3 regions of the Comamonas sp. CMM03 genome follow, and region 1 is predicted to be linked to each of the others. Evidence: predicted binding sites of a transcription regulator. Region 1 holds the regulator's gene; each other region holds the start of a gene.

The links. Region 1 encodes sigma-54, which starts transcription at its own class of promoters, with help from an activator protein. Its sites were predicted from a motif close to TGGCANGNAANCTGCTTT; they were not measured.
Region 2: KW830_RS04240 (CmpA/NrtA family ABC transporter substrate-binding protein) is a predicted target of sigma-54. The motif match lies at 4,692-4,709, and genes of this name have one in related genera.
Region 3: KW830_RS07025 (circularly permuted type 2 ATP-grasp protein) is a predicted target of sigma-54. The motif match lies at 2,885-2,902, and genes of this name have one in related genera.

The regions. Positions count from the first base shown of each region.
Region 1 is NZ_JAHUXB010000006.1:15,801-25,278, forward strand. Features, by position in the region: gene KW830_RS18900 (FecR domain-containing protein) at 1-744, opposite strand, end outside; gene KW830_RS18905 (sigma-70 family RNA polymerase sigma factor) at 737-1,288, opposite strand; gene argS (arginine--tRNA ligase) at 1,584-3,293, shown strand; gene KW830_RS18915 (SPOR domain-containing protein) at 3,312-4,001, shown strand; gene KW830_RS18920 (thiol:disulfide interchange protein DsbA/DsbL) at 4,071-4,721, shown strand; gene lptA (lipopolysaccharide transport periplasmic protein LptA) at 4,876-5,517, shown strand; gene lptB (LPS export ABC transporter ATP-binding protein) at 5,514-6,293, shown strand; gene KW830_RS18935 (RNA polymerase factor sigma-54) at 6,348-7,913, shown strand; gene KW830_RS18940 (ribokinase) at 8,118-9,131, shown strand; gene KW830_RS18945 (hypothetical protein) at 9,183-9,478, opposite strand, start outside.
Region 2 is NZ_JAHUXB010000001.1:943,045-952,522, reverse strand. Features, by position in the region: gene KW830_RS04255 (hypothetical protein) at 169-504, shown strand; gene KW830_RS04250 (NADP-dependent isocitrate dehydrogenase) at 771-3,002, shown strand; gene KW830_RS04245 (nitrate regulatory protein) at 3,238-4,524, shown strand; gene KW830_RS04240 (CmpA/NrtA family ABC transporter substrate-binding protein) at 4,960-6,198, shown strand; gene ntrB (nitrate ABC transporter permease) at 6,238-7,203, shown strand; gene KW830_RS04230 (ABC transporter ATP-binding protein) at 7,200-8,030, shown strand; gene nirB (nitrite reductase large subunit NirB) at 8,349-9,478, shown strand, end outside.
Region 3 is NZ_JAHUXB010000002.1:62,009-71,486, forward strand. Features, by position in the region: gene KW830_RS07015 (DUF4148 domain-containing protein) at 1-286, shown strand, start outside; gene KW830_RS07020 (alpha-E domain-containing protein) at 325-1,290, opposite strand; gene KW830_RS07025 (circularly permuted type 2 ATP-grasp protein) at 1,337-2,863, opposite strand; gene KW830_RS07030 (DNA internalization-related competence protein ComEC/Rec2) at 2,971-5,391, opposite strand; gene KW830_RS07035 (RidA family protein) at 5,534-5,992, shown strand; gene KW830_RS21465 (methyl-accepting chemotaxis protein) at 6,206-7,834, opposite strand; gene KW830_RS07045 (methyl-accepting chemotaxis protein) at 8,412-9,478, opposite strand, start outside.

The DNA of each region.
Region 1 (9,478 bases):
GGCCGTGCCTTCGGGGCTGAGCGTGTCGGCATCCTCGATGTCCGTGGCATTGAAGCAGGCGCTGTGCCCTTCGTGCAGCTGGCGCTGCTGGCCGCTGGCGGTGGTGATTTCCACGCTGTGCTCCAGCATGCCCACCAGGCTGGAGGTGTCCTGCAGGCGCACGGTAAAGCGGGTGCCCAGGGCCTGGACCTGGCCATGCACGGTGTGCACGGTGAAGGCGGGGCCGAGGTCGGCCTGGGGCGTGGCCTCGGCCAGCAGGGCGCCCTGGCGCAGCCGGACGCGGCGGTGGCCGGGACGGAAGTCCAGGTCCACGGCCGAGCGCGCATCCAGCGTGAGGCGGCTGCCATCGGGAAGCAGAAATTCGCGCCGCTCGCCGGTGCCGGTGCGCAGGTCGGCGCTCCATTGCGCCACGGGCTGGTGGCGGTCGGCCAGCCAGGTGGCGCCCACGGCCACGCCGCCCAGGCCCAGGGCCCCGCGCAGCACCTGGCGGCGTTTGCGGGTGCGGGACTCGGCACGGGCCAGGGTGTCGCTCAGCAGGCGCCCGGCGGCGGGCTGCGGTACGCGCAGCCGTTGCAGCGGGACCTGCAGCTGTTCCCAGGCGGTGCGGTGCTGCGGGTCCGCGTCCAGCCACTGCGCCAGGCGGTCGCGCTCGGGTGCGCCCATGTCGCCGGAATGCAGCTGCACCAGCCAGCCGATCGCGGCTTCGGTGGCGCTGTCCAGCGGGGTACTGGCGTGGCTAGCCATGGCGGGACGCCCGGGGGACGCCTGCCTGCTGCTGTAGCTGGGCGATGGCAATGCGGCGAAATGCTTCGGTCATGTGGCGGCGCACCGTGCTGTGCGAAATGCCCAGCTGCTCGGCAATGGCATGGTAGGTCAGTCCGTCGAGCTGGCTGAGCAGAAAGGTCTGCCGGGCCTTGAGCGGCAAGCCCTCCAAGGCCTGGGCAATGGTTTCCAGGGTTTCCAGCAGCAGCGCACGCTCTTCGGGGGAGGGGGCCAGTTCGTCCTGGCGCTGGGCCAGGGCTTCCAGGTAGGCGCGCTCCAGCTCGCGCCGCCGCCACAAGGTGAACAGCAGGCGCTGGGCAATGGTGGTCAGAAACGCGCGCGCTTCGTCGATCCGCATCGGCTGCGGCGCAGCGACCACCCGCAAAAAGGTTTCGGACGCCACGTCCTGCGCCTCGGCCGTGTTGCGCAGCCGGGCCTTCAGTCGGGACAGCAGCCAGGGGTGGTGCCCCGCGAACAGTTGCTGGGCCTGCTGCATGGGGTCGAACGGCGGATGCGGCGGGGACATGCCGGCGATTCTATTCTTGAATGAGAATGATTGTTATTTGTTTAGCGTGGTGTAGTGGCATCGCCACGGTGTGCGGGGGAATGGCACGCTGGCGGCACCCCGTGGCGGTCAGCGAAGTTTTGTGAAAATGTAAAAAGAGGAGCTGTTTGTGTATGTCGCGCAAGGGCGGATGCCGCTTTTCGGGGCGCTCCAGCGGGCCCCGGCTCCCTTTGTCCGGCCCCTGGCTGGCAGCACGGGCTCAAGGGTGTGGCCACGGGCCGCCGGCAAGATATGGGCAGCCACGTAAAATCCCCCGATGCTTTCCGTCAAACAGGATTTGCTCGCAGCCCTGGCTGCCGAGCTCGAAACACTTTCGCCCGGCGCCGGCGCCCGCGCCGCATTTGAAAACCCCAAGGTGGCAGCCCATGGCGACTTCGCCTGCACGGCGGCCATGCAGCTGGCCAAGCCTCTGAAGGCCAATCCCCGCGCACTGGGCGAACAGCTCAAGGCCGCGCTGGAAGCCACGCCCGCGTTCCAGCAGTGGGTGGATGCGATCGAGATCGCCGGTCCTGGCTTTCTGAACATCCGCCTCAAGCCTGCTGCCAAGCAGGAGATCGTGCGCGAAGTGCTGGCGCAGGGGGCCCGCTTCGGCTTCCAGGCCGACCGTGGCGAGAACGTCCTGGTCGAGTTTGTCTCCGCCAACCCCACCGGCCCGCTGCACGTGGGCCATGGCCGCCAGGCGGCGATTGGCGATGCCATCAGCAATCTGTATTCCACCCAGGGCTGGAATGTGCACCGCGAGTTCTATTACAACGACGCGGGCGTGCAGATCGACACCCTGACCAAGTCCACCCAGCTGCGCGCCAAGGGCTTCAAGCCCGGTGACGAATGCTGGCCGACCGACAGCGAGAACCCGCTGGCCAAGAATTTCTACAACGGTGACTACATTGCCGACATTGCCCAGGCGTTCCTGAACAAGGAAACCGTCAAGGCCGATGACCGTGAGTTCACCGCCAACGGCGATGTCGAGGACTACGACAACATCCGCAACTTTGCCGTGGCCTATCTGCGCAACGAGCAGGACAAGGATCTGCAGGCCTTCAACCTCAAGTTCGACGAGTACTACCTCGAATCGAGCCTGTACCAGAACGGCCATGTGGAAGACACGGTCAAGCGCCTGATCGAAAGCGGTCACACCTACGAGCAGGACGGGGCACTGTGGCTCAGGTCCACCGACTACGGTGACGACAAAGACCGCGTGATGCGCAAGACCGACGGGACCTACACCTACTTCCTGCCGGATGTGGCCTACCACATCCAGAAGTTCAAGCGCGGTTACGGCAAGGTCGTCAACATCCAGGGCACCGACCACCATGGCACGATCGCCCGCGTGCGCGCCGGTCTGCAGGCGGCCAATGTCGGCATTCCCCAGGGCTACCCCGACTATGTGCTGCACACCATGGTGCGCGTGGTGCGCAATGGCGAGGAAGTGAAGATCAGCAAGCGTGCCGGCTCGTATGTGACGCTGCGCGATCTGATCGAGTGGACCAGCAAGGATGCGGTGCGCTTCTTCCTGCTCTCGCGCAAGCCCGACACCGAATACACCTTCGACGTTGATCTGGCCGTGGCCCAGAACAACGACAACCCGGTGTACTACGTGCAGTACGCCCATGCCCGCATCCAGTCCGTGCTGCGCGCCTGGCAGGAAGCCGGCGGCGCGGGCGTGCCTGCGCTCGAGAAGGTGGACCTGTCCGCGCTGGAAGGTCCGCAGGCCCAGGCGCTGATGCTGCTGCTGGCCAAGTACCCCGAGATGCTGAGCGCCGCCGCGGCGGGCAATGCTCCGCACGACGTGACCTTCTACCTGCGCGACCTGGCCTCCAGCTACCACAGCTACTACGACGCCGAGCGCATCCTGGTGGACGATGAAGCGGTCAAGCTGGCGCGTCTGGCCCTGGTCGCCGCCACGGCACAAGTGCTGCACAATGGTCTGGCGGTGTTGGGCGTGTCCGCGCCCGAGCGTATGTAAGCATTGACTCGCAAAACTATGAAGACCAAGCAACGTGGCGGAACCCTGATCGGGCTGATCCTGGGCATCATCATCGGCCTGGGGGCCGCTCTGGCAGTGGCGGTCTATGTGACCAAAGTGCCGGTGCCCTTCCTGACCAAGACCCCCAAGGACACCGAGGCCAAGGAAGCCGAACGCAACAAGAACTGGGACCCGAACTCGCCGCTGTACGGCAAGAACCCGGCCAACCAGACGCAGACGCAGCCGGTGACCCAGCAGCCCGTGGCGCCCACCGCGCCGCCGGTGGCTACGCCCACCACGCCACCGACCAGTGGCCCGGCCACGGGTGTCAGCACCCCGCCGGCCACTCCGCCGGTGCAGGACGCCAAGAAACCTGACGGCAAGGCCTCCTCGGCGGACCCGCTGGGGGACCTGGCCAACCAGAAGCTCAAGCAGTCGGAGGCCAAGGCCGCCGCCGCTTCGGGTTCGGACGGTTTCGACTACTTTGTGCAGGCGGGTGCCTTCCGCACCCAGGCCGACGCCGATGCCCAGCGCGCCAAGCTGGCCATGCTGGGCTGGGAAGCCCGCGTGAGCGAGCGCGAGCAGAACGGCCGTACCGTGTTCCGGGTGCGGGTGGGTCCATTCGGCAAGCGTGACGACGCCGAGCAGCTCAAGGGCAAGCTCGACGGCGCCGGGGTGGATTCGGCCCTGGTGCGCGTGCAGCGCTGACCGGCAGAACTTTTTGCCACGGCCCGGCTCTGACTGGGCAGTGAATATCCCCTAACAGGAGTAGCTTTGATGAAACGCCGTGAGTTTTCCTTGGCCGTCACCTCGGTCGCATCTGCCATGGCCCTGGGCGCCACCGCGACCGCCCATGCCCAGGCCGCCGCCCCCAAGGAAGGCAAGGACTATGTGAAACTGTCCAAGCCCGCCACCACCGAGGCACCTGCCGGCAAGGTGGAAGTGGTCGAGTTCTTCTGGTACAGCTGTCCGCATTGCAACGCTTTCGAGCCGGCATTCGCCGCCTGGAAGCAGAAGGCTCCCGCCCATGTGGTGGTGCGCCGTGTGCCCGTGGCCTTCAACGCCAGCTTCGTGCCCCAGCAAAAGCTGTATTTCACGCTGCAGGCCATGGACAACTTCGACGCCATGCACGTCAAGGTGTTCCACGCCATCCACGTGGAGCGCAACAAGCTGGCCACCGATGACGCCATCTTCGAATGGGTGGGCAAGCAGGGCGCGAACGTGGCCAAGTTCAAGGAGATCTACAACTCCTTCACCGTGGCCAACCAGGTGCGCAAGGCTTCGGCGCTGCAGCAGGAATACGATGTGGAGGGCGTGCCTTCCATGGGCGTGGCCGGCAAGTTCTACACCGACGGCCCCCGCGCCGGCAGCATGCAGAACGTGCTGAATGTGGTGGATTACCTGGCCAACCAGAGCCGCAAGGCCTGAGCGGTCCCGCTTTCGCCCGGCAGGGCCTGACCGCCCTGCACACAGCCCGCTTTCCAGCGGGCTTTTTTGTGTCGATTTCCTTGCGAGTCGCCCACAGGGCAGCCCTGGGGAAAACCAGTGCCCTACAATGGCTGCAAGATTCATGCCTTCTCACATGACACGCAAACTCCTCCCGATACTCGCGCTGACGGTCCTGGCAGCTGCCATGGGCACGGCACAGGCCGAAAAGGCCGATCGCAACAAGCCCATGAACATCGAAGCCGATGCGCTGCACCATGACGAGCTGCAGCAGGTCAGCACGTTCACGGGCAATGTGGTGCTGACCAAGGGCACCATCGTGCTGCGCGGCGCCAAGCTGGAAGTGCGCCAGGACGCCGAGGGTTACCAGTTCGGCAAGGTCTGGGCGGCCCCCGGCAAGCGCGCGTTCTTCCGCCAGAAGCGCGACACCCAGCCCGGTGCACCCGAAGAGTACGTGGAAGGCGAAGGCGAAATCATCGAGTACGACGGCAAGAAGGACGATGTGCGCCTGATCCAGCGGGGCCAGCTGCGCCGCTACACCGGCGCCACGCTGAGTGACGACATCACCGGCAACATCATCACCTACAACAACCTGACCGATGTGTTCACCGTGGACGGCAACCGCCGCGCCACGCCGGGCAGCGAGGAAGCTGCGGCCGGCTCCGGTGGCCGCGTGCGCGCCGTGCTGGCGCCCAAGACCCAGCCCCCGCAGGCCCCGGTGGCGCCGAGTGCGCAGCCGCTCAAGCCTTCGGACACCATGAAATTGCGCAACCCGTGACCCGCTCTTCCGACACCCCGACCGCCCCAGGCGCCAGCAGCCGCCTGGAAGTGCACCATCTGGCCAAGTCCTATGGCAGCCGCAAGGTGGTCAAGGACGTGTCCCTGGCCGTGCAGAAAGGCGAAGTGGTGGGCTTGCTCGGCCCCAATGGCGCGGGCAAGACCACCTCGTTCTACATGATCGTGGGCCTGGTGCGCAGCGATGCCGGCGATATCTACATCGACGGCCACTCGGTGGCGAACATGCCCATCCACCAGCGTTCGCGCCTGGGCCTGTCCTATCTGCCGCAGGAAGCCTCCATCTTCCGCAAGCTCAGCGTGGAAGACAATGTCCGCGCCGTGCTGGAGCTGCAGCAGGACGAACAGGGCAAGCCCCTGAACAAGGCCGAGGTGGAGCGGCGCCTGACTGATCTGCTCAAGGAACTGCGTGTGGACCACCTGCGCTCCTCGCCGGCGATTGCGCTGTCGGGTGGCGAGCGCCGCCGCGTGGAAATCGCCCGGGCCCTGGCCACGCAGCCGCGCTTCATCCTGCTGGACGAGCCGTTTGCGGGTATCGACCCCATCGCGGTGATCGAGATCCAGCGCATCATCGGCTTCCTCAAGGAGCGCGGTATCGGGGTGCTGATCACCGACCACAACGTGCGCGAGACGCTGGGCATCTGCGACCACGCCTTCATCATCAGCGACGGCCATGTGCTGGCGCAGGGCACACCGGAAGAGATTGTGGAGAACGCCGACGTCCGGCGGGTCTACCTGGGCGAACATTTCAGGATGTAGCCCGCCACTTCCGCCGCCACGACACATACAAGATCACAGAGAGGGAGCGTCGCGTTGAAGCCTGGTTTGTCACTGCGGGTGTCGCAGCATTTGGCGCTGACGCCGCAATTGCAGCAGTCAATCCGCTTGCTGCAGCTGTCCACGCTGGAGCTGGCGCAGGAAGTCGAGCAGATGCTCGACGACAACCCGTTTCTGGAAGTCGACAGCGACGACGCCCCCCGCGAAGACTTCGGCCTGTCCCAGTCGGATACGCCGGTGCAGGGCGATGACTATGCCGCCGATGGCGCGCTGACGGCAGGGGCTGCGGAGGCGCCCGCCGACAGTGCGGAAGGCTCCGGCAGCACGGAATACGATGCCCCCGACTGGGAGGGCGACGGCACCAGCGAACTGCGGCCCGATGACAGCGAATGGGGCGGTGATGCCCCGGCGCGCAACGCCCAGGGCGGCGATGGCGACGAAGTCAGCGCCCTGGATCTGGCCCGTGCACATGAATCGCTGACCGACCACCTGCTGCGCCAGTCGCTGTCGCTGCACCTGTCCGAGCTGGACCGCTATGTGCTGCGTTTCCTGATCGAGAACCTGAACGACGACGGCTACCTCGAAGAGTCGCTGCAGTCCCTGGCCGAGGGCCTGGCCGGCACGGACGACCCGGAACAGCTCGACGAACTGGTGCACCGCTTCACCGTGGCACTGCGGCTGCTGCACAGCCTGGAGCCGGTGGGCGTGGGCGCCCAGGGGCTGGCCGAATGCCTGCAGTTGCAGCTGAACCATCTGCTGCAGCGCGGTGAGGCCGAGGCCAGTGTGGTGGAAACGGCGCTGACAATCTGTGCCCAGCCGCTGGACCTGCTGGCCCGGCGCGATGTGCGCCGCCTGATGCAGGCCACGGGCAGCAGCGAAGAGCGCACCCGCATGGCCATGGCGCTGATCGCCCGGCTGGAGCCCCGGCCCGGCCGGCGCTTTGTCAATGTGGAGCGCAACATCATCGTGCCGGACGTGATCGTCACCCGCGCCGGCCGCCGCGCCAGCGAAGGCACACCCCAGTTCAACGTGCAGCTCAACCCCGACGTGCTGCCGCGTCTGCGCGTGCACGATGTGTATGCCGGTGCGCTGCGCGGCCACAAGGGCAGCGAAGGCCATGCCGGCCTGCAGCAGCGCCTGCAGGAAGCCCGCTGGTTCATCAAGAACGTGCAGCAGCGCTTTGACACCATCCTGCGGGTGTCGCGCGCCATCGTGGAGCGGCAGAAAAACTTCTTCGTGCACGGCGAGCTGGCCATGCGCCCGCTGGTGCTGCGCGACATCGCCGACGAGCTGGGCCTGCACGAATCCACCATCAGCCGGGTGACCACCGCCAAGTACATGGCCACGCCGCACGGCACCTTCGAGCTCAAGTATTTCTTCGGCTCCGGGCTGGGCACGGAAACCGGTGGCAATGCCTCCAGCACGGCGGTGCGGGCGCTGATCAAGCAGTTTGTCTCGGCCGAGAACGCCAAGAAGCCGCTGTCGGACAGCCAGATCGCCGAAATGCTCAAGGAGCAGGGCATCGAGTGCGCCCGCCGCACCGTGGCCAAGTACCGCGAGGCGCTGAAGATCGCTCCGGCCAATCTGCGCAAGACGCTGTAAGCGCAAGGAGTGCCGCAGAGGGCTGCGGGACGCCCGGTGAGGCCACGGCCCGCGGTGGCGGAACCCCTGCGTGCATGCTGCGCTGCCGCAATCCCCCAGACCCGTGCAAACCGGCTGGGCAGCACCGGCAGTTGGAGGTATCGTGCAGCCATCCTTGGTTCATTCCGCACATGCCACGGCCGTTGGCAGCAAAGGAGACACCCCATGGTTGCACCGCTTTCTTCTTCCGCGCTGCCCCGCAAGCTGCTGTCGGCGCAGCCCGAACCCGATCACCCGCACAGCGTGGCCCGCATCGCCGTGGTGGGCAGCCTGCACATGGATGCGGTGCTGCACCTGGAACGTGTGCCCCGGGCCGGGGAAACCGTGATGGCCCACAGCCTGCGCTACCTGCCTGGCGGCAAAGGCGGCAACCAGGCCGTGGCCTGCGCACGCCACGGCGCCCAGGTCACGCTGTTTGGCTGCGTGGGCCGTGACCACCATGGCAACAGCCTGCGGCTGGCGCTGCACGACGCCGGCGTGGACATGGACCATGTGCAGGTGCTGGACGGGGTCTCCACCGGAGCGGCCATGGTGCTGGTGGAGGGCAATGGCCAGAACCGGATCTGCGTGGTGCCCGGCGCCAATGTGCTGCTGGAGCTGCCGGACGAGGCGCTGCTGAACGTGCTGGCCCAGGCCGATTTCGTGCTGCTGCAGCGCGAGACCTCGGACAGCGTGCTGGAGCAGGTGCTGGAGGCCGCACGCAGCGCTGGCTGCCGCGTGGTCTTCAACCCTTCACCGGTGCGCGAGCTGCCTGAAGCCTGGTGGCCCCTGGTCCACACCCTGGTGGTCAACGAGGTCGAAGCCGCCGCCTACAGCGATCAGGCGGTGGACAGCCCGGCCACGGCGGCCGACGCCGCCCAGCGCCTGCTGGCGCGGGGCGTGTCCCAGGTGGTGGTCACGCTGGGCGCCCAGGGGGCGGTGGCCGTCTGCGGCGGGCGTGTCAGCACCCATCCCGCGCTGGCGCTGCCGGTGCTGGACACCACGGGGGCGGGCGACAGCTTTCTGGGGGCGCTGGTCACCCGGCTGGCCGAAGGCCATGCCCTGGGCGATGCCGTGCAATGGGGCATACGTGCCGCCAGCCTGTGCATGGGCCAGGTGGGCGCCCAGCCTTCCATACCGCAGCGGGCCCAGGTCGAAGCCCTGGCCGGTGGCGTGGCCAGCCCGCTGCATGTGCAGTAGGCGGCGGGGCGAGCGCGCCAGCCGCCGTGCCGGGCTGCAGGCCTGCCGTGCTCAGCGGGTGCTGCCGTCGCAGTAGGCGTGCCAGCCCGCCGGGGTGTTTTCAAAGCCGCGCTGCAGGGCCAGCTCCCAGGGGCGTTCGCAGCTCTTGGTGCGTTCGCACCAGGCATGCCCGGTAGACGGCTTGCAGCCATGGCTGTCGGTGCGCTTGCCCAGAATCGGCGGCTCCGGGGTTTCGTCCAGCGGCTGGGGTTCGGCCACGGCAGGCGCAGTGGCTGCGGCGGGCATGGCCTGGCCGGCGGTGGCAGGCGCTGCCGGCTGGGTGGGCGCGGACTGGCAGGCGCTGAGCA
Region 2 (9,478 bases), on a different contig from region 1:
TGGCAGGCATGGAGGGCGCTGTAGCGCTCAGCACCCTGACAACCCGCAGCCCACACCGTGGTCAGTGCAGGCCCGGGCACCGCGGCGACGGTCGCACCATCTTGATGCGCATCAAACCCCGGGACATCCCATCGGACAGCGCCCGGCCTGCGGCCGATAATCCGCAGCATGTCTGACACCCCTACTTCCGCTCCCGACGGCGCAGCCGACACCACCCCGGACCACGCCGCAACGGCAGGGGCCGACACGCCCGTGCGCAAGCCACGCCTGGTGCGCTGGCTCATCGGCCTGCCGGTGGCCTTCTTTGCCATCCTGATGGCCATGGGTTATCTGTTCAATACCCCCGAAACCGAAGACCGCTGGGTCGCGCGCGAAACCATCCGCCTGTGCTGGAAGGAAGTGCAGAAGCCGCCCAAAGAAGGCAAGCCCGTGCATTTCACCCAGCAATCCGAATGCGAAAAGCTGGAATTCGACTTCAAAACCCAATATGGGGAAAACCCCTGATTCAGGGGCATGAAATCGGGCGGTCCGCAGGGCGGCATGCCGTGGCCGGCCGGTGGCGAAGTTACAGCTTGTGCATCGCAGCATAAAACACCGTTCCGTAGTGTGGAAGCTGATGCTAAACTCAAGTCTTATACAAGAGTTGGGATTGCGATCGCAGGTCCGCTCTTGTGGTGCGCTACACAGATAGCGAGCCGGGCCTACCCGCCCGGTGCCAATACGCCACGCGCGCAGGCGCGGTTTTTGAACCCTAGACAACAGACCACAACATGTCTTCATCCTCCAAGATCATCTACACACTGACTGATGAAGCACCGATGCTGGCAACGTATTCGTTGCTGCCCATCGTGCAGGCGTTCACGCGCTCCGCTGGCATTGACGTCGAAACCCGCGACATCTCGCTGTCCGGCCGTATCCTGGCCCTGTTCCCCGAGCTGCTCAAGCCCGAGCAACGCATCGCCAACGACCTGGCCGAACTGGGCGAACTGGCCAAGAAGCCCGAAGCCAACATCATCAAGCTGCCGAACATCTCGGCCTCCATTCCCCAGCTCAAGGCTGCCATCAAGGAACTGCAAGGCAAGGGCTACGCCCTGCCCGACTATCCTGATGTGCCCGCCAACGACGTGGAAAAAGACGCCAAGGCCCGCTACGACAAGGTCAAGGGCTCGGCCGTGAATCCCGTGCTGCGTGAAGGCAACTCCGACCGCCGCGCACCGCTGTCGGTCAAGAACTACGCCCGCAAGCACCCCCACAAGATGGGCGCCTGGACGGCCGACAACAAGGCCCACGTGTCCCACATGGATGCTGGCGACTTCTACGGCAGCGAAAAGTCCACCGTCGTGGCCAACGCTGGCAATGTGCGCATCGAACTGGCCACCGCCGCCGGTGCCACCAATGTCCTCAAGGCCACCACCAAGGTGCTGGCCGGTGAAGTGATCGACGCCTCCGTCATCAGCAAGAAGGCCCTGCGCAGCTTCCTGGCCGCACAAGTGCAAGACGCCAAGGACCAGGGCGTGCTGTTCTCCGCCCACCTGAAGGCCACCATGATGAAGGTCTCCGACCCCATCATCTTCGGCCACGTGGTCTACGCCTACTACGGCCCCGTGCTGGACAAGCACGCCGCTGCACTGGCCGAGATCGGCTTCAACGCCAACAACGGCATCGGCGACCTGTACGCCCGCCTGGACAAGCTGCCCGAAGCCAAGCGCGCGGAAATCGAAGCAGACCTGAAGGCCCTGGCCGCCGACCGCCCCGCTCTGGCCATGGTCAACAGCGACAAGGGCATCACCTGCCTGCACGTGCCTTCCGACGTGATCGTTGACGCCTCCATGCCCGCCATGATCCGCGACTCCGGCGGTATGTGGAACGCCGAAGGCAAGCTGCAGGCCGCCAAGGCCGTCATCCCTGACCGCTGCTACGCTGGCGTCTACCAGACCGTCATTGACGACTGCAAGAAGCACGGCGCGCTGGACCCCGTCACCATGGGCACCGTGCCCAACGTGGGCCTGATGGCACAAGCCGCCGAAGAGTACGGCAGCCACGACAAGACCTTTGAAATCGCCGAAGCCGGCACCGTGCGCGTGGTGGACGAAGCCGGCGCCGTGCTGCTGGAACAAGCTGTCGAAGCCGGTGACATCTTCCGCATGTGCCAGGCAAAGGACGCACCCATCCGCGACTGGGTCAAGCTGGCCGTCAGCCGCGCCCGTGCCTCCGGCATGCCCGCCGTGTTCTGGCTGGACGAAAACCGCGCCCACGACGCACAGCTGATCAAGAAGGTCACCACCTACCTGAAGGACCATGACCTGTCCGGCCTGGACATCCAGATCATGTCGCCCGTCAAGGCTACCCAGTTCTCGCTGGACCGCATCCGCAAGGGCCAGGACACCATCTCCGTCACCGGAAACGTGCTGCGTGACTACCTGACCGACCTGTTCCCCATTCTGGAACTGGGCACCTCGGCCAAGATGCTCTCCATCGTGCCCCTGATGAACGGCGGCGGCCTGTTCGAAACAGGTGCCGGCGGCTCTGCCCCCAAGCACGTGCAGCAGTTTGTGGAAGAAGGCTTCCTGCGCTGGGATTCGCTGGGCGAATTCATGGCCCTGGCTGCTTCGCTGGAGCATCTGGCCGGCTTTGCCAAGAACCCCAAGGCCCAAGTGCTGGCCGACGCCCTGGACGCTGCCACCGGCCGCTTCCTGGACGAAAACAAGAGCCCCTCGCGCAAGCCTGGTGCCGGCATCGACAACCGCGGCAGCCACTTCTATCTGGCCTCGTTCTGGGCCCAGGAACTGGCCAAGCAAGGCAAGGACGCCGAGCTGCAAGCCGTGTTCAAGCCCGTGGCCGAAGCCATGGTGACCAATGAAGCCAAGATCGTCGAAGAGCTGAACGCCGTGCAAGGCAAGCCTTCGGACATCGACGGCTACTACCGTCCCGATGAAGCCAAGACCGGCACCGCCATGCGCCCCAGCGCCACGCTGAACGCCATCGTCGGCAAGCTGGCCTAAAGCCAGGTCTGTGCCCTGCCTCTGTGAAGGGGCGGTGGCGACGGCTACCAAAAACCGGCCGTCCCTTTGCGGGGCGGCCGGTTTTTTTATGTCCGGGTTATCGCACCGGCCTGGCCTGCGTACAGTGCGGCCATCGTCAGGACTCTCTTGTGACGCGAATGCATGCGCCATGCACATGCACCACCATGAGGCACAGAACTTGCTGCCTGCACGGTAAAGCTCCGCATGCCCCACCATGACTTCTGCCCTGCATTACCTGATTGCCGTCCGCCGCTGTGAAATGGGCGAGCTGGAGCAACTGCTGCACACCAGCACCCTGGTGCGCCAACTGGGTGCGCTGATCCATGCGCTGCAGGCCGAGCGCGGCCTGTCCAACATCGTGCTGGCCAGTGGTGGGCAGCGCGGCACCAGCGTTCGGCTGGCGCAGGTCCAGACAGCGGACCGCTGCACGGCACAGCTGCACCAGGCACTGGCGCAACTCGATCTGAATGCCTTCCAGGGCGGTCACGGTGCGCGGCTGTTCAACCATATCGCCTATGTGTTGCAGGGGCTGGACGCCTTGCCCGCGCTGCGCCAGCAGGTCAGCGCGCTGGCGCTGACACCCGATGCCGCCACAGCGGCCTATATCCGCCTGATCGCTGGCCTGCTGGCCGTGGTCTTCGAGGCGGCCGACAGCGCCACCGAGCCAGGCATTTCCCGCCTGCTGGTGGCCATGTTCCACTTCATGCAAGGCAAGGAGCTGGCCGGCCAGGAGCGAGCCACCGGGGCCGCTGCCTTTGGCAGCGGCCGCAGCCAGGCCGCACGCCAGCAGCACTGGCTGCATCTGATCGACGCGCAGGAGCGCTGCTTTCAGGTGTTTGCCGATTGCGCACCCGCCACGCCATTGGCGCTGTGGGAAAAGACCCAGCACCACAACCCCGAGTTGCTGGTGATCGAGCGCATGCGCCGCATGGGCTGCACCGCCGCCACCGGTCAGGCCCTGGATGCCGAGCTGAGCACACCCTGGTTTGAAGCCTGCACCGCCCGCATGGATGCCTTGTATGCCATCGAGGTGCAGCTGGCTGACGAGCTGCAGCAACGCTGCACCGCCCAGCTGCAGGCGGCCCGACAGGCGCCAGAGCCACGGGCACTGTTGCAGCGCAGCGCCGGTGCGGGTGACGCCCCTGCCCCCGCAGCGCCCGACGGCCTGCCCGATTTCTTCCATGCACCAGCCCCCGAAACCACGCTGCAACTGGGCAACAGCCTGGCACCGCAGCTGGGCCAGTCGGTGCTGAGCCTGGTCCAGGAGCAATCCCAACGGCTGCGGGCCATGCAAGCCGAACTGGAAACCGTGCGCTCCGCCCTGACCGAACGCAAGACGCTGGAGCGCGCCAAGGGCCTGCTGATGGCGCACCGCCAGCTCAGCGAGAGCGAAGCACACAAGCTGCTGCGCCAGACCGCGATGAACCAGAACCGCCGCCTGATCGATGTGGCCGAGGCCGTGCTGGCCATGGCCGATCTGCTGCCGCCGGCGCAGGGCTGACCTTCCCGCACACCAGCCGAAACGCACCAACACACAGCAGCACTGGCGCCGGCACCCCTGCTGCAGCGCACCAAAACCGCGCTGCCATCCACCGATATGCGCACTGCAAAGCGCATCACCGCGCTCCATAGGCGGTGCTTCCCTGGGGAAACCCGCCGCTGGCAAGCTGGCACGGTTTCTGCATTCCTTGGCGGTGAATCCCGGCCAACGGCGGTCTGGAATCAGCCCCCACACACAGGACAACGGCGTCCCCATCCCCTGCGCACCGCAGACGGATCGGGACGCCGTTGTGCTTTGCAGCGCTGGAAACAGCCCTGTGGTGGGATCCGTCGTTCCGTTGAAAAAGCATTCGCCCCACGCACTGGAAGGAGCCGAACCATGGCACAGCACACCCCGGATACCGCTTGCACTCCCCCATCCACCCCGGCAGACCCCATGGAAGCGGGCAGCCGCCGCCAGTTTCTGCGCCAGGCTGGCGGCATCGCCGCAGGTGCCGCCCTGTACACCCAGTTGGGACATGGTGGCGTATGGGCCGCCGGATCGGACGCCCCGGAGAAAAAGGAAGTGAAGATCGGCTTCATCCCGCTGACGGATTGCGCCAGCGTGGTCATGGCCTCGGTGCTGGGGCTGGACCAGAAGTACGGCGTCAAGATCATTCCCACCAAGGAAGCCAGCTGGGCCGGCGTGCGTGACAAGCTGGTCAACGGCGAGCTCGACTTCGCCCATGTCCTCTACGGCCTGGTCTACGGGCTGCACCTGGGTGTGAGCGGGCCCAAGAAGGAAATGGCCGTGCTGATGACGCTCAACCAAAACGGCCAGGCCATCACCCTGTCCAAGAAACTGGCGGACAAAGGCGCAGTGGATGCCGCCAGCCTGGCCAAGCTCATGGCCAGCGACAAGCGCGAATACACCTTTGCCCAGACCTTCCCCACCGGCACCCATGCCATGTGGCTCTATTACTGGTTGGCATCGGCCGGGATCGACCCGCTCAAGGACGCCAAGGTCATCACCGTGCCACCGCCGCAAATGGTGGCCAATATGCGCATTGGCAATATGGATGGCTTCTGCGTGGGCGAACCCTGGGGCCACCGCGCCATCATGGACAACATCGGCATCACCGCCGTCACCACGCAGGACATCTGGCAGGGCCACCCCGAAAAAGTGCTGGGCACCACAGCCGAATTCGCACAGAAAAACCCCAACACGGCGCGCGCCGTGATGATGGCCATTCTGGAAGCCGGCCGGTGGATCGACGCCAGCCTGCAGAACAAGCTGAAGATGGCCGAGACCATTGCCGGCAAAGCCTATGTGAACACCAGCGTGGACGCCATCAACCAGCGCATCCTGGGCCGTTACCAGAACGGTCTGGGCAAGACCTGGGACGACCCGAACCACATGAAGTTCTTTGCCGATGGCGCGGTGAACTACCCCTACCTGAGCGACGGCATGTGGTTCCTGACCCAGCACAAGCGCTGGGGCCTGCTCAAGAGCCACCCCGACTACCTGGCAGTGGCCAAGCAGATCAACCGCACCGACCTGTACAGCCAGGCCGCGGCACAGCTGAAGGTGAACGTGCCCAAGGACACCATGCGCAGTAGCAAGCTGATCGACGGCGTGGTGTGGGACGGCAAGGACCCCACCAAGTACGCCGACAGCTTCAAGGTCAAGGCCTGAGCCACTACCGCCCTTCATTGATTTTTCAGGAGAAGCACCATGGTCAGTGCCATCTTTCATTCCCCGCGCGGTGATGCAGCCCCGCCCCAGGGCGCCATCGCCGCCGCGGCCGCCAACGACGCCACCCACAGCGCCCCTGCCACGGCACACAGCAGCACCGCTGCCAGCGCCCATGCACCCACCACTGGCCCCATGCCGACGGCCCCTTCACGCCTGCGCCAGCGGCTGGCGGCACTGGCACAGACCGTGCTGCCCCCCATCATGGGACTGGCACTGCTGGTGGGCCTGTGGTCGCTGGTGTCAGGCAGCACCGGTCAGGCCATTCCAGGGCCGCTGGACACCTGGCAGCAGGCCGTCGAGGTGTTCAGTGACCCGTTCTACCGCAACGGCCCCAACGACCAGGGAGTGGGCTGGAACGTGCTGGCCTCGCTGCAGCGCGTGGGCCTGGGCTTCGGGCTGGCCGCGCTGGTGGGAATTCCGCTGGGATTTGTGATCGGTCGCTTCCGCTTTCTGTCCCGCATGTGCAACCCGCTGATCAGCCTGCTGCGCCCGGTCTCGCCGCTGGCCTGGCTGCCGATTGGCCTGCTGGTGTTCAAGGGCGCCAACCCCGCCGCCATCTGGACCATCTTCATCTGCTCCATCTGGCCCATGGTCATCAACACCGCGGTGGGCGTGCAGCGCGTGCCCCAGGACTATATGAACGTGGCCCGCGTGCTGAACCTGAGCGAATGGAAAATCGCCACCACCATCCTCTTCCCCTCGGTGCTCCCCTATCTGCTGACCGGTGTGCGCCTGGCCGTGGGCACGGCCTGGCTGGTCATCGTGGCCGCCGAGATGCTGACCGGCGGCGTGGGCATCGGCTTCTGGGTCTGGGACGAGTGGAACAACCTGAACGTCAAGAACATCATCATCGCCATCTTTGTGATCGGCATCGTGGGCCTGCTGCTGGAATGGGCACTGGTGAAACTGGCTTCGGCCTTTACGTTTGAAGAGGTGAAAGCATGAACCATCCGACCTTGCACAACCCGTCGCTCTCCACCAAGTTCATCCAGATCCAGGGTGTGGAGCAGACCTTCACCACGACCAAAGGGCTGTTCCCTGCACTGCGCGACATCAACCTGAACATTGCCAGGGGCGAGTTCGTGAGCCTGATCGGCCACTCGGGCTGCGGCAAATCCACCCTGCTGAACCTGATTGCCGGGCTGACCACCCCCACCGCCGGCAATCTGCTATGCGCCAACAAGGAAATCAAAGGCCCGGGCCCCGAGCGCGCCGTGGTGTTCCAAAACCATTCCCTGCTGCCCTGGCTGACCTGCCATGCCAACGTCCATCTGGCCGTCGAGCGCGTGTTCGGCAAAAAGGAAACCAAGGCCCAGCTCCAGGCCCGCACTGCGGCTGCCCTGGAACTGGTGGGGCTGAGCCATGCAGCGCACAAGCGGCCGGGCGAAATCTCCGGCGGCATGAAGCAGCGCGTGGGCATTGCCCGGGCACTGTCCATGGAGCCCCAGGTGCTGCTGATGGACGAGCCTTTTGGTGCACTGGACGCCCTCACCCGTGCCAAGCTGCAGGACGAGTTGCTGGAGATCGTGGCACGCACCCGGAGCACCGTGGTCATGGTTACTCATGATGTGGACGAAGCCGTGCTGCTCTCCGACCAGATCGTGATGCTCACCAACGGTCCCGCCGCCACCATTGGCGAGGTGCTGCAGGTGCCGCTGGCGCGCCCGCGCAACCGCGTGGCACTGGCCGAAGACCGGGACTACCAGCGCTGCCGCAAGGCGGTGATCGATTTTCTCTACACCCGCCAGGGCCATGTAGAAAAAGCGGCCTGACCCCGTCCACAGACGCCGGGCACCGCAGGCGTGCACTGCGGTGGGCCACGGCACGCGCTGAACACACCACGAACGCACCACCACGGTGCGTTGCAATACCGGGTGAAGCACCCGCTCCCGGGCAAGTTCCTGGCGCCAACTGGCACAGAAACTGCTTGAAATGAACGAGGCCACCGCTGGCCCGCAGACCTGCTATGCAATGGCGCAAAGCAGGTCGCACAAGACAAAGGCGTCTTTTCCCCGCAGCACACCGCTGCCCGGAAAGGACGCCTTTTTTGTTTTCGAACCTGGAATGAAGCAACCACCCACGGGGGCACGATGAAAAAATCCCAACTGGTTCTGGTAGGCAACGGCATGGCCGGTGTGCGCGCCCTGGAAGAGCTGCTGAAGATTGCACCCGATCTGTACCAGATCACGGTCTTCGGCGCAGAGCCCCACCCCAACTACAACCGCATACTGCTCTCGCCCGTGCTGGCCGGCGAGCAGACGCTCGATGAAATCGTGCTCAACGACTGGTCCTGGTACCAGGACCATGACATCCACCTGCACACCGGCTGCACGGTGACCGAGGTGGACCGGGTGCGCCGCGTGGTGCATGGCGTGGATGCGGCGGGCAACACCATCAGCGCCCCTTATGACCGCCTGGTGCTGGCCACCGGCTCCAACCCCTTCATCCTGCCGCTGCCCGGCCACGATCTGCAGGGCGTACTGGCCTACCGCGACATTGCCGACACCCAGGCCATGATCGACGCGGCCACCCGCTACCGCCATGCCGTGGTCATCGGTGGCGGCCTGCTGGGGCTGGAAGCGGCCAACGGACTGATGAAGCGCGGCATGCAGGTGACGGTGGTGCATGCCAGCGAATGGCTGATGGAGCGCCAGCTCGACGATGTGGCCGGCCGGATGCTGCAGCAGTCGCTGGCCGAGCGCGGCATGCAGTTCCTGATGCAGGCCCAGACCCAGGAGCTGCTGGCCGGCGACACCGGCCGCGTGCGTGCCGTGCGCTTCAAGGACGGCAGCGAAGTTCCGGCCGATCTGGTGGTCATGGCCGTGGGCATCCGCCCCAACACCGCCCTGGCCCAGCGCATGCACCTGCATGTGGACCGTGGCATTGTGGTCAGTGACACGCTGCAGACCGTGACCGATCCGCGTATCTACGCGGTGGGCGAATGCGCCGCCCACCGCGGCGTGGCCTACGGCCTGGTGGCCCCGCTGTTCGAGCAGGGCAAGGTGCTGGCCAACCACCTGGCCGAATGGGGCATCGGGCGTTACCAGGGCTCGCTGACCTCCACCAAGCTCAAGGTCACCGGCATCGACCTGTTTTCGGCCGGCAACTTCCAGGGTGGTGCGGACACGGAAGAAATCGTGCTGCGCGACCCCTATGCCCCCGGCGGCGGCGTCTACAAGAAGCTGGTGATCCAGGGGGACAAGCTGGTGGGCGCCTGCCT
Region 3 (9,478 bases), on a different contig from region 1:
TGCCACCGGCAGCCTGGCACAGGAGCGCAGCGAAGCACCGGTGGTGGCCGTCGCCGCCAGCCAGGCCATGCCCGCCGCGCCTGCGGTGCAGCCGGGTCGCACCCGTGCCGAGGTGATTGCAGAGCTGGAATGCGCCCGGGCCTCGGGCGAGCTGGAAGCCATGGTCTTGCGCTCCTACGGCCAGCCCACGCCACCGCTGCGCCCCGAAGCCTGTGCACCCGGCGCCATGGCCGGCTCTGCCCCCGGCCCGCATACGGCGCACCCGACACCACGGTCTGGTTACTGAGCGTTCAAGGCCGTCTATCGCGGACCCCGCGCTGCGGTTCAGACCAGCTCGGGCGCCAGGAAGTCGCGGCTGATCTGCCCGCCCAGCAGGTTGACCCGGTCCAGGAACTGGGTCAGATAGGCATGCAAGCCGGTGTCCAGAATTTCCGTAATGCGCCCATATTGCAGCTGGGCCAGCAACAGGCCGGCACTGCGCAGGCTCTCGCTCATCTCCTGGTGCCCCACCTGGCGCAGGTTGTCCATCAGCTCGTGCATGCTGGCGTGCAGCGAACGCGGCATGTCGCGGCGCAGAATCAGCAGCTCGGCCACGCGCTCGGGCGTGATCACATCGCGGTAGACCTTGCGGTACACCTCGAAGGCCGAGACGCTGCGCAGCACCGCGCTCCAGTGGTAGAAGTCGAACTGCTGCTGCCCCACCTGGCGCAGATCGGTACCGTGGTAGTCGCTCTCAATGGCGTGGAACTTCACATCCAGCAGGCGCGCCGTGTTGTCTGCCCGTTCCAGGAATGTGCCCAGCCGCACAAAGTGGAAGGACTCATCCTGCAGCATGGTGCCCAGCGACACGCCCCGCGACAGGTGGGAGCGGTATTTGACCCACTCAAAGAACTGCATCGGGTCGCGCTCGAACCAGCCATCCTGCAGCTGGCGGTTCAGCTCCAGCCAGGTCTGGTTCTGGGTTTCCCACACTTCCGACGTCAAGGCGCCGCGCACCGCCCGTGCGTTCTCGCGTGCGGCCCGCAGGCAGGAGTAGATCGATGAGGGGTTGTTCTCATCGCGCACCATGAAATGCAGCACGCCATCGCGCGTGACCTGGGTATGGCGCCGGTCGTAGGCGGGAATCAGTTCACTGATGGACAGCACCCCCATCCAGTCCTTGCGTGCCATCTCGGCAGGCTGGGGCAGCATGGAGGTGTCGTAGCTGACGTTCAGCATGCGGGCGGTGTTTTCTGCCCGCTCGGTGTAGCGGGACATCCAGAACAGGTGGTCTGCGGTACGGCTCAGCATGGGAAACCTTTCAAGATCGTCATGGCAGGAATGCAAGCGATGTTCATCACCAGTTCCCTCCCATGCTCTGCACCATGCCGCCCAGCTCCTGCACCAGCTCCGGTGAAGGCTGGCCCTGGGCCTGTTCGTTCAGCACCCAGGTGTCCTTGGTCCCGCCGCCCTGCGAAGAATTGACCACCAGCGATCCGTCCTTCAGCGCCACGCGCGTCAGGCCGCCGGCCGCCATGCGCACGGTCTCGCCGCTCAGCACAAAGGGGCGCAAATCGATGTGGCGCGGCGCAATGCCAGCATCCACCATCGTCGGGCAGCTCGACAGACTGAGCGTGGGCTGGGCGATATAGCCTGCCGGATTGGCCAGCAGCGCACGGCGGAAGTCCTCGATCTCGGTCCGGGTGGCAGCAGGGCCGATCAGCATGCCGTAGCCGCCGGCACCATGCACCTCCTTGACCACCAGCTCATGCAGATGCGCCAGCACGTATTTCAGATCGTCCTGCTTGCGGCACAGCCAGGTGGGCACGTTGGAAAGAATCGGTTCCTCGCCCAGGTAGAAGCGGATCATCTCCGGCACATAGGGGTAGACCGATTTGTCGTCGGCGATCCCGGTGCCCACCGCATTGCAGATGGTCACATTGCCGGCGCGGTAGGCGTCCATCAACCCGGCGCAGCCCAGGGTGGAATTGGGACGGAACACCAGCGGATCCAGGAAGTCGTCATCCACGCGGCGGTAGATCACATCCACGCGCTGCAGGCCGCGCGTGGTGCGCATATAGACCACCTTGTCCTTGACGACCAGGTCCGGTCCCTCGACCAGCTCCACCCCCATTTGCTGCGCCAGGAAGGCGTGCTCGAAGTAGGCGCTGTTGTACATGCCCGGCGTCAGCACCACCACCGTGGCCGAATCGGATGCGGCCCGTGCCGGAGCACTGGCGCGCAGCGTATCGAGCAGCATGTCGGGGTAATGCGCCACCGGCTGCACGGCGTGCCGGGTGAACAGGTCGGGGAACAACCGCATCATCATCTTGCGGTTTTCCAGCATGTAGGACACGCCGGAGGGCACGCGCAGGTTGTCCTCCAGCACAAAGTACTCGCCTTCGCCCCGGGCATTGGGGGCGCGCACGATGTCGATGCCGGCGATGTGCGCATAGATGTCGCGCGGCACATCCACGCCCTCCATCTCGGGCCGGTACTGGGCATTGTTGGCGATCAGGTCCCTGGGCACGATACCGGCCCGCAGAATGTCCTGGTCGTGGTAAATGTCGGCAATGAAGCGGTTCAGTGCCGTGACCCGTTGCACCAGGCCCGCCTGCATGCGCGTCCACTCCGCGCCGGGAATGATGCGGGGGATCAGGTCGAACGGAATCAGGCGTTCCGTGCCCGCACCATTGGCGTCTTTCTCCCCGTAGACCGCAAAGGTGATCCCCACGCGGCGGAAGATCATCTCTGCCTCTGCCGCGCGCGCTGCCATGGTCTGCGCCGGTTGCTGTGCCAGCCACTGCGCATAGGCTTTGTAGTGGTCTCGCACGTCACTGCCGTCAAACGGCAGCATGGTGTACATCTCGTCGTACTTCTGCATCGTGGGCCTCCTGGGGATTGCATAGCAAGTTGCGGGCCATAGCGATGCACTATGGGTATGACAGCCAGTTTAAGGGCTGCCACGCTCCGCCCCCTCCGGGCAAGCACTCACCGATCTGGTGCATGGCTCCAGTAACGTGGGCGCAGACTGCGCTCACAGGCCACTGTCTGCGCCTGCACACCATTCCAGTGCGCCGCGCCGCATTGGGGCGTGCTCTGCACCACCAGGTCCTGGGCGGCGTAGCGCCGCAAAACAGGCGCTGCAGGGTGACCGAAACGGTTGCGATAACCCGCCTGCACCACCACCGTGTGCGGCGCCACCGCCGCCAGAAACGCCGCGCTCGACGAGGTGCGGCTGCCATGGTGGGGTGCCAGCAGCACATCGGCCTGCAGGTTCTGGCCGGAGCGCAGCAATGCGGCTTCCTGCGCCGCCTCGATATCGCCCGTCAGCAGCACCGCTGCACCGTTGGCCGCCTGCACGCGCAGCACGCAGCTGGCGGCATTGCCGTCACCCTGCACGCCGGCCGCGGGGTGCAGCACCTGCCACAGCACCCCGTCCCATTCCCACTGCTGACCGGCCACGCAGGGCTGCCAGGACCGGGACAGGCGCTGGGCCACCACCGCCGCGCCCGCCCCCACCAACTGCGCCTGGGGCTGCTGGGCCAGCACCGCCTCGGCCCCGCCCACATGGTCGGCATCGCCATGGCTGAGCACCAGCATGTCCAGCCGCTCCCCCAGGGCCTGCAACAAGGGCTGCACCACCCGGGCCCCGGCATCTCCCCCCGGCCAGGCCGGCCCGGCATCAAACAGCAGACTGTGGTGGGCCGTGCGCAGCAACACCGCAGCCCCCTGGCCCACGTCCAGCGCCAGCATGTCCACCTCGCCAGGGGCGGGCCGGGGCGCCTGCCACCACAGCGCGGGCCACAGCAGCGGCAAGGCCAGCACCTTCCACTGCCAGGGCAGCGGCAGCACCAGGCCCACACCGGCGGCGATGGCCGCTGCGGCCGCCCACCACGGCGCCTGCGCCCGGGCGAGACTGGCCCAGGGCCATGCGGACAGCGCCTCCAGCACCACCGCCATGGCCTGCACACACCAGGCCGCGGCCTCCCACAAGGGGTGCCAGAGCACCCCCAGCAGCGACAGGGGGGTGACCACCAGGGTCACCCAGGGAATGGCCAGCAGATTGGCCAGGCCACCGACCAGCGAAACCTGCCCGAAGAACAGCAGCGACAGCGGGCTGAGCGCCAGCACCACCACCATCTGTTCGCGCAGCAACTGGTACAGCCGCTGCGCCCAACCTTGCAGCTGCCACCCCGCAGTGCCCGACGCCAGCAGCACCCCCACGGCCACAAAGCTGAGCCAAAAGCCCGCCTGGCACAGCGCCCAGGGATCCCACAGCGCAATCACCGCCAGCACCGCACTCCAGACCGCCCACCAAGGCCAGCGCCGGCCGGTGCTGTGCAGCAGGGCCACCACCACCAGCATGCCCACCGTGCGCTGCGCAGGCAGTCCGCCACCGCTGAACAGTGCATAGGCAGCAGCCAGCCCCACGCCACCCCACAGTGCCGCCAGCGGCGCGGGCCAGCGCAGGCACAGCCACGGGCTGCAGCGCCACAAGGCCCCCAGCAGGCGCATCGCCAGCCAGGCGAACATGGTGATGTGCAGGCCCGAAATGCTGACCAGGTGGGCCACGCCGGTGCGGCGAAACACCTCCCAGTCGGCGGTGTCGATGGAGCGCTGGTCGCCCGTGACCAGCGCCGCCACCACGCCAAAGGCACGGCGGCGATCGTTCGCGGCATCCGGCTCGGCATCTGCCGCGCCCGGGACTGCCCCCTGGGCCACGATGGCATCGCGCACCTGCTGGCGCAGCGCTTCCACCGGGCGGCGGCCTTCGGCAGGATCCAGCCGCCGGGGGGTGGTGTTTTTGGGGCCGTCGCGTACATAGCCGGTGGCGCCAATGCCCTGGGCCCACAGCCACAGCTCCCAGTCCCAGCCATGGGGATTGCGCGCACCATGCGGGGCTTTGAGGCGCAGCGTCCAGCGCCAGCGTTCGCCGGCCGAGACCGCAGGCCACAGCGCAGCCCCCGCTCCGCGTGGCGCATACCATGTGACTTCCAGCCGCTGCGGCAGCTCCACGGCCTGTCCATTGGCCCGCTGTGCCTGCTCCACCACCAGTTGCATCCGCAGACCTTGGGAGCTGCGTGCCGGCAGGGCGTCCACCACGGCGATCACGTCCACATCCACGCCCTCCAAGGCAGGCGCAATGCGCTGGGCTTGCCGCCCCAGGGCCTGCCATCCCGTCAGCGCAAAGGACGCCGCCGCAGCGCAAACCACCATCAGAACCAGCAGCCCCTGCTGCGTTCGCCGCGCGCCGGCGTGCGGCCGCGCCCACATGGCCGCGCCCCCCAGCAGCACGGCCGCCACGCCCAGCACCGCGTACCTCCACCCCGGCCACAGGGCAGGCTGCAGCAGCTGCAGCGCCACCCCTGCCGTGGCGGCCAGGGCCCAGATCGTGGGAGAAAGCCGCACTGCAGTGCACGCGGAAGCGAAAGACGGCTCCACTCTTGGCATACTGGCTGGCATGCGCGCGGTTGTCACCGACGGCCACGCACGCGCCGGAACCGCAGCACGCCCCTCCCGCCCCGATCTACCCACCATGCAAGGAACTCCCATGAGTGTCTACGACAAACTCCAAGCCCTGAACATCACCCTGCCCCCGCTGGCCGTCCCGGCCGCCGCCTATGTGCCCTTCGTGCAGACGGGCAACCTGGTGTTTCTGAGCGGCCATATTGCCCGCAAGGACGGCAAGGTGTGGACCGGCCAGCTGGGCGGCGCCATCAGCACCGACGAAGGCAAGCTGGCCGCACGCGCCGTGGCCGTGGACCTGCTGGGTACGCTGCAGGTGGCCTGCGGCGGCGATCTGAACCGCGTCACCCGCATCGTCAAGGTGATGAGCCTGGTGAATTCCACCGCCAGCTTCACCGAGCAGCACCTGGTGACCAACGGCTGCTCCGAGCTGTTGGCCGAAGTGTTTGGCGACAAGGGCTCGCACGCACGCAGCGCCTTTGGCGTGGCACAGGTCCCCATGGGCGCCTGCGTGGAAATCGATCTCGTCGCCGAGATCGCCTGACCCGTTCCGTGAGGCACGCGGCGCAGTGGCCTGGGTGCAGGCCGCCCTGGCCCCTTGCCGCAAGCCGGAAACAAAAAAGCAGCCTCTGGGGCTGCTTTTTTGTTGGGCGCGAACCACCGGACCGTGAAGAGGCCTGTAGCTGCTTTGCCTTTTTGCCGGTGCCTGGTGCGGCGGTCGGTCGCCCCACCTACGCCCGGTTGTGGATCCAGGAGGTCAGCCCTCCAGCTCCAGCATCGCTTGCGGCCGGCTGCCGATGCTGCGGGGCGCCGGCACCGGGCGCTGCAAGCCCAGAACCTGCTGCGCGCCGGGGACCTTGAAACGGCCCACCACGCTTTTCATGTTCTGCGATTGCTCGCTCAGGCTGTGCGAGGCAGCCGCACTTTCCTCCACCAGGGCCGCGTTCTGCTGTGTCATCTGGTCGAGCGAGCTCACGGCCTCGCTGACCTGGGCAATGCCATCGCGCTGCTCGGCGGCCACGGCGTTGATCTCGGCCATGGTCAGTGTCACGCGCTCGATGGACTGGACGATTTCCTGCATGGTGCCGCCCGCTTCATGCACCAGGCGTGCACCATCGGCCACCCGCTCGACCGAGGCCTGTATCAGCTGCTTGATTTCCTTGGCGGCATCCGCGCTGCGGCCGGCCAGAGACCGTACCTCGCTGGCCACCACCGCAAAGCCGCGTCCCTGCTCACCCGCACGGGCGGCTTCCACCGCCGCATTCAGCGCCAGGATGTTGGTCTGGAAGGCAATGCCATCAATCACGCCGATGATGTCGGCAATCTTCTGGCTGCTGGCATGGATGTCGTTCATGGTGCTGACCACCTGCCCCACCACAGCCCCGCCCCGCTGGGCCACGCCCGAGGCCTGTTCGGCCAGCTGGGTAGCCTGCTGGGCGTTGCCCGCCGTCTGCTGCAGCGTACTGGTGAGCTGGGCCATGGCGGAGGCCGCCTGCTGCAGGCGGCCCGAGGTTTCCTCCGTGCGCTGCGACAGGTCCTGGTTGCCCATGGCGATTTCGGCACTGGCCTGGGCGATGTTGTCGGTGCCGTAGCGCACTTCCTGGATCATCCCCCCCAGCGCCTGGTTCATATTGCGCAGCGAGAGCAGCAACTGCCCGAACTCATCGCTACGGTCGACCCCCACTTGGGTGCTCAGATCCCCCGCGGCAATGCGCTCGGCGATCTCGTTGGCCTGCACCAGCGGCCGGCGGATGCTGTTGATCAGCCAATGCGCGCCCAGCACGATGGCCACCACCAGCGCCAGCATGCCCACGCCGGCCCACAGGCCCATGCGTACACGGGTGTCTGCCATCTCGGCGCGCATGCGGGTGATGTGGGCGGTTTGCAGGTCGACAAAGGCCTGCAGGCCTTCGAGGTATTTGTCCACCACCGGCTTGTAGGTGGCCTGCACGATCTTCACACTTTCATCCGCGCTCCCGGCTTCCTTGAGCTTCATCACCTGCTGGCGGACCGCAATCATGTCGCTGCGCAGCTGGGCAATACGGGCCATCTGGGCCTTGTCGGCCTCGCTCAGATTGGCTTCTTCCAGGCTTTTCTGTACCTTGGTAATCTGCGCGCTGGTGGCCGCAATGGTGGGCGAGAACTCTTCGCCCACGCTGGGATCGGTGCTGAGCACCACGGCCAGCGTGCGCACGGCGTTGGTCTTGGTCAATGCCGCCCAGTGCATGGCCTCCGCCACGCGCTGGGACAGGATGACTTCCTGGGCCTCCTGCTGCTTCTGGAAGCGGTAAGCGCCGGTGCCCACAAAGCCCGCCAATCCCACCATGCCCGCCACGATACACAGCACACTGATCCACAGCTTGCGTGTGACGCTGATATTTTTCATGCACTCTCCATGCCTCGGTTGCAATGCGTGGATGCGGCCCTACCACCGTTCGTCCGCCGAAATATCGGCGGTCGCCTGCACGATTGACAAGACTTACACCCAGACACAGTGGACGCCGAACCAGCCCGGCGACGAAATCTGGTTTTCCCTGATGACCTCCATTTCGCATCACTGATGATTACTATGAATTGACATTTCTCAATAGCCATTCACAACCATTCGTTAACCGGAAACATCCCCAGGCACAGCGTCCCATGCTGCGCAGATAGGCACCGAGCCGTCGGCCATCAGTGATCGCTGTGCAAGCGCACGTCGGATGGTTGCGCCTCGCAGGAGCGTGGCACACCCGCGCCCCGCCGTGCATGCCGCACAACCGCCGCGGTGCGACCGCAGGTACCCGCCTGTGGAATCAACAGGGCGGCACTGCGCAGGATCGCTGCGCCGCCGCAAAAAAATGGGGGAGCCGATAGCTCCCCCCAACGCTCGCCATGCTCCATGGACGGTTGCGCCCTCTTCCCTCAATCAACTTCCGCGTGCACCAGGGCCTGGGTGTACGCTGTGTGCAGCGCCGCGGCTGCTAGGCCAGCTCCAGTGCACGCGTGGATTCTGTCTGTGGCCCTGCCGGTACCAGTGCGGGCGCCCGTGCAGGGGAGCGCAGTGCATGCTCTGCACCGTGGCCGCTAGCCAGGACCGGCGCGGATGCACCGACATGTACCGTGGCGGCCACAGCAGCGGCCCCCGTGCGCTGCGGCACGCTGTCCGGCACCTGAAAGCGCTGCACCAGCTCGCGCAGGTGTTCCGACTGCTCACGCAAACTGAAGGCCGCCGCCGCGCTTTCTTCCACCAGCGCGGCGTTCTGCTGCGTCATCTGGTCCAGCGCGCCCACGGCTTCGCTGACCTGGGCCACGCCGTCACGCTGCTCGGCGGCACTGGCGTTGATCTGTCCCATCACCTGGGTCACGCGCTGCACGGACTGCACGATTTCCTGCATGGTCCCTCCCGCCTCGTTCACCAGGCGCGCACCATCGGCCACCCGCTCGACCGAGGCCTGGATCAGTTGCTTGATTTCCTTGGCGGCATCCGCGCTGCGGCCGGCCAGGGAACGCACTTCGCTGGCCACCACCGCAAAGCCGCGCCCCTGCTCACCCGCGCGGGCGGCTTCCACCGCCGCATTCAGCGCCAGGATATTGGTCTGGAAGGCAATGCCATCGATCACGCCGATGATGTCGGCAATCTTCTGGCTGCTGGCGTGGATGTCGTTCATGGTGCTGACCACCTGGCCCACCACGGCCCCGCCCCGCTGGGCCACGCCCGACGCCTGGTCCGCCAGGCCTGCGGCCTGCTGGGCACTGGCCGCCGTCTGCTGCAAGGTACTGGTCAGCTGCAGCATGGCACTGGCGGCCTGCTGCAAATGGCTGGAAGTGATTTCGGTGCGCTGCGACAGATCCTGGTTGCCATTGGCGATTTCGGCGCTGGCCAGGGCAATGGCATCGCCGCTGGTGCTCACATCCTGGATCATGGCGCCCAGCGACCGGCTCATGGCCTGCAGTGACAGCAGCAACTGACCAAACTCATCGTGGCGCTGCACTGCCCACTGGCTGCGCAGGTCGCCGGCCGCAATCTGCCCGGCCACCCCGTTGGCCT